3 linked regions of the Agarilytica rhodophyticola genome follow. The protein of the gene in region 1 interacts with the protein of each later gene in a pairwise test. Links are inferred from orthologs where the notes say so. Each region holds a gene or a part of one and is shown on either strand. Other genes may lie near its edges.

Region 1 (3,291 bases):
AAGTAACATTTGGGGAACACTATGGAGACTCAGGTACAAGAATTACAATTTGCCTTAGATACGTTTTACTTCCTGGTAAGTGGCGCCTTGGTTATGTGGATGGCCGCGGGCTTTGCAATGCTAGAAGCCGGACTTGTAAGAGCTAAAAACACCACTGAAATTTTAACTAAGAATATCTCGCTATTTGCTATCGCATGCACCATGTTCATGATCTGTGGCTATCAACTTATGTATAGCGGCAATGGCTTCGGTTTCTTTCTTTCCAACTTAGCTGATGCTGATGCTGGTTTAGGCTATTCAAACGCAGCAGACTTTTTCTTCCAAGTAGTGTTTGTGGCAACGGCAATGTCCATCGTTTCAGGAGCGGTTGCTGAGCGCATGAAACTATGGGCGTTTTTATTATTTGCTGTTGTTATGTGTGGCTTTATTTATCCTATGGAAGGCTCTTGGACTTGGGGAGGCGAAGCTATCATTGGCTCTTTCCAAATTAAAGGTAAGCCTGAAGGTGCCGGGGTTGATTTTCAAGATTTTGCAGGCTCAGGCATTGTTCATATGGCCGGTGCTGCAGCGGCGTTAGCTGGTGTGTTAATTCTGGGGCCTCGTAAAGGCAAGTACAATAGTAATGGTAGTGTTAACGCCATACCGGGCGCTAATTTACCATTAGCAACATTGGGAACTTTCATTCTTTGGATGGGTTGGTTTGGCTTTAATGGTGGCTCACAACTTGTTATTTCTACCAAGGGTGACGCCGGTGCTGTAGCGATGATTTTCCTCAATACCAATGCAGCGGCAGCAGGTGGATTGATTGGCGCCTTAATGGTTGCTCGTATCATGTTTGGCAAAGCGGATTTAACTATGGCGCTCAATGGTGCTTTAGCGGGCCTTGTGGCGATCACTGCCGGCCCTGATACACCTTCTGCTTTAGTAGCAACAATTATCGGCCTTGTAGGAGGCGTGATAGTGGTTTTCTCCATTGTTGGCTTGGATAAGTTAAAGATAGATGATCCTGTTGGTGCTATTTCTGTTCACGGTGTCGTTGGTTTATTTGGCTTGTTGGTTGTGCCTCTTACTAATGACAGTGCTAGCTTTGGTATGCAGATTCTAGGTGCTCTGGTTATCTTTGTATGGGTGTTTGCTACTTCTTTGATTGCTTGGTTTGTAATCAAAGCTGTGATTGGCGTGCGTGTGTCTGAGGAAGAAGAATTTAATGGCGTCGATATTTCAGAGTGTGGTATGGAAGCATATCCAGAGTTTTCATCAGGCGCGAAATAAGTAACTATTTACTTCTGTTGGCCGGGCAATGCCCGGCTTTTTTTTGCTTGCTTGAATGTCTGTAAAGGAGTTGTTAGGTATTTCACTTTCTTACATACACATTTCTATAACATTAAATGTTGTATTTTATAGCTTTGAGTTTGTTATATTTAGGGTGTAAATTACAACGAAATGTAAGCCTCGAGCCATTCGGATTCAGAGACAAAATAAAACATTAAGGTAATCAGTAATGAAGTTAGTTACAGCAATAGTAAAGCCCTTTAAGCTTGATGATGTGCGCAGTGCGTTGTCAGAAATTGGTGTGCAAGGGATGACCGTGACAGAAGTTAAAGGGTTTGGTCGCCAAAAAGGTCATACCGAGCTTTATCGTGGTGCTGAGTATGTGGTGGATTTTTTGCCTAAGGTAAAATTAGAAATGATTTTAAAGGACGAGATTGTTGATGCCGCAGTGGAGACAATTTCTCAAGCTGCGCAAACGGGCAAGATTGGTGACGGTAAAATCTTTATTACAGCCTGTGATGACGTTATCAGAATTCGCACTGGTGAAACCGGGCCTGACGCAATTTAATTGCTCTGCATTAATTTTTTTGTAAACAAAATCATATATTAGTCATAGTATAGAGCATGATGTCCTTGTAACCTTGATGTGTTTGTTTTTCAGATGGTTGCTAACTTTATTGTGATATATCACATAGAACAATTTTGCCCTTTTAGTTGTCTATAATTGCCAAGGTGTATGTAAGCTATACACCTTATGTCATAAGCTAAAATTAGTGTGAACAAGTCTGGATATTACGTCATTTACTTTTTGACAAATCAAATGTCCTGGGAGTATATTTTTTCCCTGTTCCATACCGCTATAAGCAATCAAATTAAGGTGTTTTTTTATAGCAAAATAAACTAAAAATAATTCTGTAAAGTTGTTGTAGGAAAAAAAATGAGCTATAACTTTATCGGAATTTTCATCAAATTCTTGCTGCGATTTATGAGGTTGTAACATGAGTACAGATGATCAAGATTTATCAACTGATCAATTGGACGATGTCGGTGAAGAGAATGCTACTGTCGAAGCTAGTACTGAAAGTGATGCATCAGTTTCGGTAAAAGACGCTGAACGACAACGCATTCAAGCACAGATCGAAGAGTTCTTAAATAAAGGTGGGCAGATAACACAGGTGGGCTCAAGCACTATGTCTGATCCTCCTAAGCGTCCTGAATCTAATTACGGCGGTCAACCAATATAGGTTGATGCCCCGGCAGCCTTCGCATTTTATCAGCAGATGATAAGGTGAACGGAGGCTGTCAATCTTACCTATGCGAGCCAGTGGCGTATAAACACCTAAGTAATTCTTGGATAATTCCTAGAATATTATTGTTAGGAGGTTAAAGCTACTAAATCTACAGGTACTTAGGTAATATGCGGTTGAGTATCTCACCGATATAGCCTAAAAATAGGGTTCCCATACTTGAACGGTAATAAGTTGGGTCTTGATTACCGATAGCCAATACACCAAAGATATTGCCGTGTTCTAGTACTGTCATGGCTGCAGAGCCCACATTTTGAGCATCTGAGTCGAATAAGAATTCCATCTCTTTTACGTCAATTCCTCCAGTAACTGCTTTAACAGATTTAAGGCGTTTGCCTATAGCGATCTTGGCTGTATTAATGGATTCAATTCTAGCTTCGCCAGCATTAACGCCATTACTGCCAAATAAAATCACCCTGGTATAGTGAATACCGAAGTCTTTATTAAAGCTGTGATATAGCGCGTCAATCAGCTCGGGAAGTGTTTTAGCCTCCAGCAGCGCCAGCACTAGACGTTTGGTCTTATCGAATAGCTGGTCGTTTTCACGGGCATTTTCTAGCAAATTATTAAGCCGTTGGCGCATCTCGATATTGCGTTCACGCAGTATCGATACTTGTTTTTCCACAAGAGATATTGCTTGACCACTGTTATGAGGCAGCTCTAGTTGGGCAAGCAAGTTTGGGTATTGTGAGAAAAAATTTTGGTTTTCAGC
Region 2 (3,332 bases), 510 kb from region 1 along the record:
TTTTGAAGCTCCAGTTATTCTTGCTTACTCTGCGCGCAACCGCTCAGCATCAATTCGTATTCCATATGTGAGCGCGCCAAAAGGTAAGCGTATTGAAACACGTTTCCCTGATCCAACAGCGAACCCTTACTTGGCTTTCTCGGCATTGTTAATGGCTGGTCTTGACGGTATTAAGAATAAAATTCATCCAGGGGATTCAGCAGATAAAGATCTATACGATCTTCCTCCAGAAGAGCAATCTGAGTACCCAACAGTCTGCTCCTCATTCGAGCAAGCCTTGGATGCCCTCGATAAGGATCGTGAGTTCTTAACTGCTGGTGGTGTATTCTCAGACGATATGATTGATGCCTACATCGAGCTTAAAAAGGAAGAAGTTGAAACATTGAATATGACAACTCACCCAGTTGAGTTCTCTATGTACTACTCAGTGTAGTCCACTCGATAATTTTCTAATCAAAACCCGCGTAAGCGGGTTTTTTTATAGCTAGAAAATATGTTCTCCTCACCCACTGTCCACACCTAAAACCACACCATCCTATGCACCGAAGCTTAAGTATACGAGCAGGTGTCGCACTGTAGTTTAATCTATTTTAGGTCGATATTTTAAGCTTAACGCACTAAAAACATACACAGAATATAGCCCAACAAGAGAAATCACTATTTTGGTGCAAAAAATAGCTATACTGAATTTAGAGACTTAATGAACTTGGCACATTAGACAGAATAACGATGATAAAACCGTCACACTGCCTTTATATCTGCGTAACAGCATAGAGGAGGAAACCACCATAAAATGCGCCAACTAGCAAATAGATATGCTGTTTTTTCCTTTTATAGCAATATAAATATCCTTAATACACACTTAATCAAGATTTAGAAGGTTAAATGGTTCAAGGTTGGATTACAAATTGCATATTGCCTATAACACTATTTAAACCGATGACCCATGGTAGAGCAAGCAAGCTACAAACAAATCCTAGATAGCCTGACGACAGCCGTTATTGTGCTGGACTATCAGCTAAAAGTGTCCTATCTCAACGCTTCAGCCGAGTCACTTATGGGAATTAGTAGTGAGCACCTGGTTGGAAAGTCTATTGAAGTTTGCTTTGGTGTCAAAGATGGAACACCTAAATCCTTGCAAGAAGCCCTCGAGGAAAATCGTCATTTTACTCGCAGGCAAGTGTGCTGGAAACTGCATAATCAGCAAGAAGTGACCTTGGACTACACAGTCACACCGACACCTGAAATCGGCTATATCACCGTTGAGATTCAACCATTAGATCGTTTGTTAAGGATAAGCCGTGAAGAGGCATGGATCTCATCACAGGAGACATCTCGCAACCTAGTTCGAAGTATGGCCCATGAGATCAAGAACCCTCTGGGAGGTATCCGAGGCGCGGCACAACTACTATCTCGCGAACTGGGCGATTCTCAATTAGAGGAATATACCCGAATAATCATTGATGAAACAGACAGGCTGCGTAACTTAGTTGACCGCATGCTTGGGCCTCGCACACCGCCAGATATGGAAAGTCTCAATATTCATGAAGTACTTGAGCACGTTGTATCTGTTGTCAGGATGGAGGTTCAGGGTAACGTGGAAATCAAACGAGATTATGACCCCAGTATTCCGAATATTGAGGGGGACAAAACTCAACTAGTGCAAGCTTTTCTCAATATAGTGCGCAACGCAATTCAAGCATTAACAGAAAACCAAGAACAGCAAGACCCTAACGTTATCATTACTACACGAATAAAACTGCGCTACACCATTGGCAGAATCAACTACCCACTGGTGGTAAAAGTCAGTATCACTGATAACGGGCCGGGGATATCTAAAGACATCGTTGGCGATATATTTTTCCCAATGATTACAGGAAGAGCTGAAGGCTCTGGCCTTGGCTTATCTATCGCCCAGAATTTAATCGGTCGGCACTATGGCTTAATAGAGTGCAATAGTGAAACAGGCCATACAGAATTTGCCGTATATATACCTTTAGGAAAGAGACATGCATAAATCTAATGTAGTTTGGATAGTAGATGATGACCGTTCAATTCGATGGGTATTAGAGAAAGCCCTGCAAAATGCTGGAATCAATACTAATAGCTTCGAAACCGGCGATAAAGTACTGTCGCGCTTACAAAGTGAAAAGCCAAACGCGATTGTTAGTGATGTGCGAATGCCGGGAACTGATGGCTTAGCTATGCTCAAGCAAGTTCAAAATATTTACCCTGATCTCCCTGTCATCATTATGACGGCCCATTCAGACCTGGACAGCGCTGTATCAGCATACAAAGGCGGTGCCTTTGAATATTTGCCAAAACCCTTCGACGTCGATGAAGCCGTAGCTGTTACACAGCGAGCATTAGTACATTCCAATGAAGTAGATCCGATGGTAGCTGGAAGTAGCATGGTGCCAGCGGATGAAAATACCGACATCATCGGTGAAGCTCCTGCAATGCAAGAGGTTTTTCGAGCAATCGGCCGGCTTTCCCAATCTAATATTACCGTGCTTATCAACGGAGAATCGGGCACTGGTAAAGAGCTAGTAGCACGTGCACTTCACATGCATAGTCCTCGTCGTGAGAGCCCTTTTATCGCATTAAATATGGCAGCAATACCAAAAGATTTGATTGAATCAGAACTATTTGGTCACGAAAAAGGCGCATTTACAGGTGCCGGAGGCCAACGGCAAGGACGCTTTGAACAAGCGAACTCAGGAACATTATTCTTAGATGAAATTGGCGATATGCCAGCTGAAACACAAACACGGCTATTGCGCGTACTGGCAGATGGAGAATTTTATCGTGTAGGCGGACATACTCCCATTAAGGTTGATGTCCGTATCATTGCAGCAACACACCAAAACCTGGAAGATTTAGTGGAACAAAATCGTTTCAGGGAAGACCTTTTCCATCGCCTTAACGTTATTCGGATACATCTACCTAAGCTTGCAGATCGACGTGAAGATATTCCCAAACTTACTCAGCACTTCCTCAACTCTGCGGCCAAGGAGTTGAATGTCGAGCCAAAAGTGTTATCACAAGATGCTGAGGCATATATGAGCCGTTTGTCTTGGCCTGGTAATGTTAGACAGCTTGAAAACACTTGTCGCTGGATTACCGTGATGGCCTCAGGCCGTGAGGTACATATTGCCGATTTACCACCAGAGCTTGTAGAAACCAAAGTAAACGAAGCGCCCAGTGGCGACTGGGAAAAAGCATTGCGTCAGTGGGCTGACCAGAGTTTAGCTTGCGGACAAAAAGATATTCTTTCCGATGCAGTGCCTACATTTGAAAGAGCATTGATAGAGACGGCGCTAAAACATACT
Region 3 (3,616 bases), 1.5 Mb from region 1 along the record:
GCACATTGGCAAAGTCAGGTAGATAGTTTGTGTGCTCTGGACAGTTGATAAAAAAAGGTTCTGCCCCTGCGATTAAAGCTGCTCCTTCATAAATTTGATAAAAGGGGTTAGGCATCAATACTTTTCCCCCTGGGGTTTGTGCATTGACTACTACTTGTGTAAAAGCAAATAAAGCTTCGCGAGTGCCATTGACGGGGATAATATTATGTTGATCATCGATAGAGCCTTGTTTTAGCCCAAAACGGTGAGTTATCCAATGTGCCATAGCCTGTCGCAATTCATCAGTACCTTTAGTAACCGGGTAGTTGCTAATGGTATGCAATTGATCGCGGACTTCGTCCAATACAAATTCTGGAGGATTATGCTTTGGTTCACCAATGGATAAGGCGATATGAGGTTTATCTGCCGGAGGTGCTATACCTTGTTTTAATTTAAGTAGTTTTTCAAAAGGATAAGGTTGCAATTGCTCAAGATGTGGATTCATATTTTTAATAAATTACCCAAACGATTAACCCGGCATATTTGCCTGCCAGGTTAATTAAAAAGTGAGTTTACGCTTCATTAAGTTCTTGTTTGATTTGGCTATCCAAGCGACGACAAATTTCGTCTTGCAAATCCATACATAGCTGTGCATCGCCTAGGGGATTACCATCTCTGCTGGTAATAAAAAACACGTCTTCCACTCGTTCCCCTAAGGTTGAAATCTTTGCATTTTGCATATTGATATCGAAGTCCATAAAGATTTGTGCAATAGTTGCTAGTAGTCCTGGGCGATCCGGACTGATAACTTCTAGCACCGTGCAATTTTTACTGAGATTATTCGAGATACTTGTTCGTGTTGGTGTGGCTAATTGTTTTAACTGTCTTGGCGTTCTGCGTTCCGCGATATCAGAATACTCCCCCACCAGACGCAATTCTTCTAACAATGCGTTAGAAATTTTTTCAAACACGTCATGATTATCGCCGAGAGGATTAAAGTTTTCATCGAGCACATAAAAAGTATCGAGGGTATAACCTGTGCTCGATGTGTAAATCCTTGCATCTTGAATGTTAAGGGATAGTTGCGCGAGACAAGTGGCCGCCGCAACAAATACATGTTGCGCATCTTTTACATATAAAAATATTTCGGTGGCGTTAGTAAACCTTTTGTTCGCCGTTTCTCGAACGAGCACTAGAGGCTGATCAGTATTGTGGTTAATCAAGGCTTCGGTTTGCCAGGCGATATCCCAGTGACTCTCGCGAACAAAGTACTCGTCTCCCATTCCTTGCCAGAGAGCCATCGCTTGCTGCTGGGAAATATTCTTATCGTTCAGCTTCATAATGGCTTGATGTTGGGTTTCTTCGATCAATTCTTGTATATCGACGGTATTTTCAAGGCCTTTGCGCATAGCGCGCTTGGTTTCGCTATAAAGCTGATGCATCAAAGATGCACGCCAACTGTTCCATATATCTGGATTGGTGCCGCACATATCGGCTACAGTGAGGGCGTAAAGGTAGTCTAGATGTAATTGATCGCCTACTTGGGTGGCAAAGTTTTGAATAACCTCCGGGTCCGAGATATCTTGCTTTTGGGAAACGTAAGACATCAGCAAATGCTTTTCTACTAGCCAAGTGACAAGGCGTGTTTCTCGCCGAGACAGGCCATGAGACTCGCAAAATTCTTTGGCATCCTGAGCACCCAACAACGAATGGTCGCCGCCACGCCCTTTACCAATATCATGAAATAGACCGGCGATATAGAGCAGTTCAGGCTTTGGTAAATTATTGATAACATGTGCTGCCACTGGGAAGCGCTTTTCTTCTTCCGGTAAAGTAAAGCGACGCATATTCTTTATCACCAACAGGGTGTGCGCGTCCACGGTATAGCGGTGGAATAAGTCATGCTGCATCTGGCCCGTAATTTTACCAAACGCTGGTAAATAGCGACCCAATACCCCATAACGCTTCATTCGAGTCAGTTGGGTGACAAAGCCATATTCGATGGAAAATATGGCCATGAACATTTTTTTGTTTTCGCTGTTGGCACGAAACTCGTCATCGATAAGCCAGCGCTTGTCCCGGATCAGACGTATAGTCGATGCTGTAACCCCTGCGATGTTAGGGGCATCTCCCATCAATACAAAGATTTCTAGCAGAGCGCTTGGATGCTTATCGAAAACATCGTCGCTGGTAACCTCAATATAGTTATTACGCAGTTGAAAGCGCTCGTTAATAGGTTTTATCTTGGTTCTGAAGGATGGGCCATTAATCACATCTGCGAGGTAATGTAGCAGTACATCGTTGAGCCCGCGCAAGGCGGTCACAGTACGATAGTATTCGTACATAAACTGCTCTACTGCTAAGCCCTTATCTGAATCCTGGTAACCAAAGATTTTTGCTAGTTCCCGTTGATGTTCAAACAGTAGGCGCTCATCTGAACGTCCCGCAAGCAAGTGCAGCCCATAGCGCACTTTCCAGAGAAACTCCTCACCCGATCTAAAAACAGCAAATTCATGTTCGGTAAAAAATCCCTTACCTTCTAATTGGCGCAGCGTTTTGACGCCAAAATAGCGTTTCGCTACCCACGTAATCATTTGTATATCACGTAAGCCACCTGGGGAGTTTTTAACATTGGGCTCTAGGTCGTTTTCACTGCCTTCGTATTTTTGATGGCGTGTTGTTTGTTCTTCCCATTTGGCTTTGAAAAAATCTCGCGGCTTCCAGATTTTTTTGGGTGAAATTAAAGTGTTAAGCTCTTGCAGCAATTTATTATTGCCTGCGATAGTACGAGATTCTATAAGGTTAGTGGCGACGGTAATATCGTTACTTGCTATCTTGGCGCACTCTTTAACTGTCCTAACACTGCTGCCGATTTCAAGGCCAATGTCCCAAAGAAAAGTGACGAATGCTTGTAAGTCCTCATCGTATTTTTTGCCCGCTTTGTTATCCAAGAGAATTAGGATATCAATATCAGAATGAGGGTGAAGTTCTCCTCGGCCATAGCCTCCCACTGCGATCAGAGAAATATCCGTGTTTAATTCAAATGAATGATGCCAAGCGTAGTGCAGAATCAAATCAATAAACGCTGAGCGTTCATATATTAGGTATCGAATGGCTTCTTCTTGGTAAAAGCGATCGGCTAGGTGTTTGTTAACACCGGCAATAGCATCTTTAAAAACAGTTATTACCGGCTTAACCGCAAGATCTGATCGAAACCTTTCTTGATTAAAGCAAAGGGGTTGGCATGGAAACTCGGGATATTTTCTGGCCGCCATTGTTTAGAATGCTTCTTCTTTACGTGCTGTTAATACTTCTACGCCATCAGAGGTCACCGCAAGGGTATGTTCCCACTGAGCTGATAGACGACCATCGCGTGTCTCCACTGTCCATTGATCACCTTTAAGCTTTGTTTGTGCCTTACCTGCGTTAATCATCGGCTCAATGGTAAAAGTCATGCCTTCTTGCAATGCCATACCTGTATTTCGTTTGCCATAGTGGAGTACCTGAGGTTCCTCGTGAAAAACCTTACCAATGCCATGACCGCAGTAGTCGCGGACTACAGAATAGTGGTTTTTTTCAGCGTAGGTTTGAATTACATGGCCGATATCTCCTAGCTGAGTGCCGGGTTTTACCAGCT

Evidence for each region. Proteins that work in one complex are often made in the same cells at the same time.
Region 2: the proteins of BVC89_RS26595 (region 1) and glnL interact in binary tests that used the Escherichia coli proteins (3 or more experiments, as listed by UniProt). The link is inferred for Agarilytica rhodophyticola from one-to-one orthologs.
Region 3: the proteins of BVC89_RS26595 (region 1) and BVC89_RS20480 interact in binary tests that used the Escherichia coli proteins (3 or more experiments, as listed by UniProt). The link is inferred for Agarilytica rhodophyticola from one-to-one orthologs.

What each region holds. Positions count from the first base shown.
Region 1 is NZ_CP020038.1:6,429,557-6,432,847, reverse strand. The notes cover bases 375-3,170. They hold BVC89_RS26595 (P-II family nitrogen regulator), read left to right. Parts: upstream 375-1,501; coding sequence 1,502-1,840; downstream 1,841-3,170. Other genes in these bases: BVC89_RS26580 (DUF484 family protein), read right to left, coding at 2,671-3,170; BVC89_RS26585 (hypothetical protein), read left to right, coding at 2,271-2,516; BVC89_RS26600 (ammonium transporter), read left to right, coding at 375-1,272. Outside these bases: more of BVC89_RS26600, read left to right, coding at 22-374; more of BVC89_RS26580, read right to left, coding at 3,171-3,291. UniProt on the Escherichia coli protein: P-II indirectly controls the transcription of the glutamine synthetase gene (glnA). P-II prevents NR-II-catalyzed conversion of NR-I to NR-I-phosphate, the transcriptional activator of GlnA. When P-II is uridylylated to P-II-UMP, these events are reversed.
Region 2 is NZ_CP020038.1:5,923,079-5,926,410, forward strand. Bases 1-2,981 are described here. They hold glnL (nitrogen regulation protein NR(II)), read left to right. Parts: upstream 1-946; coding sequence 947-2,017; downstream 2,018-2,981. Other genes in these bases: glnA (glutamate--ammonia ligase), read left to right, coding at 1-433; glnG (nitrogen regulation protein NR(I)), read left to right, coding at 2,010-2,981. Also shown: more of glnG, read left to right, coding at 2,982-3,332.
Region 3 is NZ_CP020038.1:4,950,326-4,953,941, reverse strand. What follows is about bases 352-3,616. They hold BVC89_RS20480 ([protein-PII] uridylyltransferase), read right to left. Parts: upstream 3,255-3,616; coding sequence 552-3,254; downstream 352-551. Other genes in these bases: map (type I methionyl aminopeptidase), read right to left, coding at 3,258-3,616; dapC (succinyldiaminopimelate transaminase), read right to left, coding at 352-484. Also shown: more of dapC, read right to left, coding at 1-351.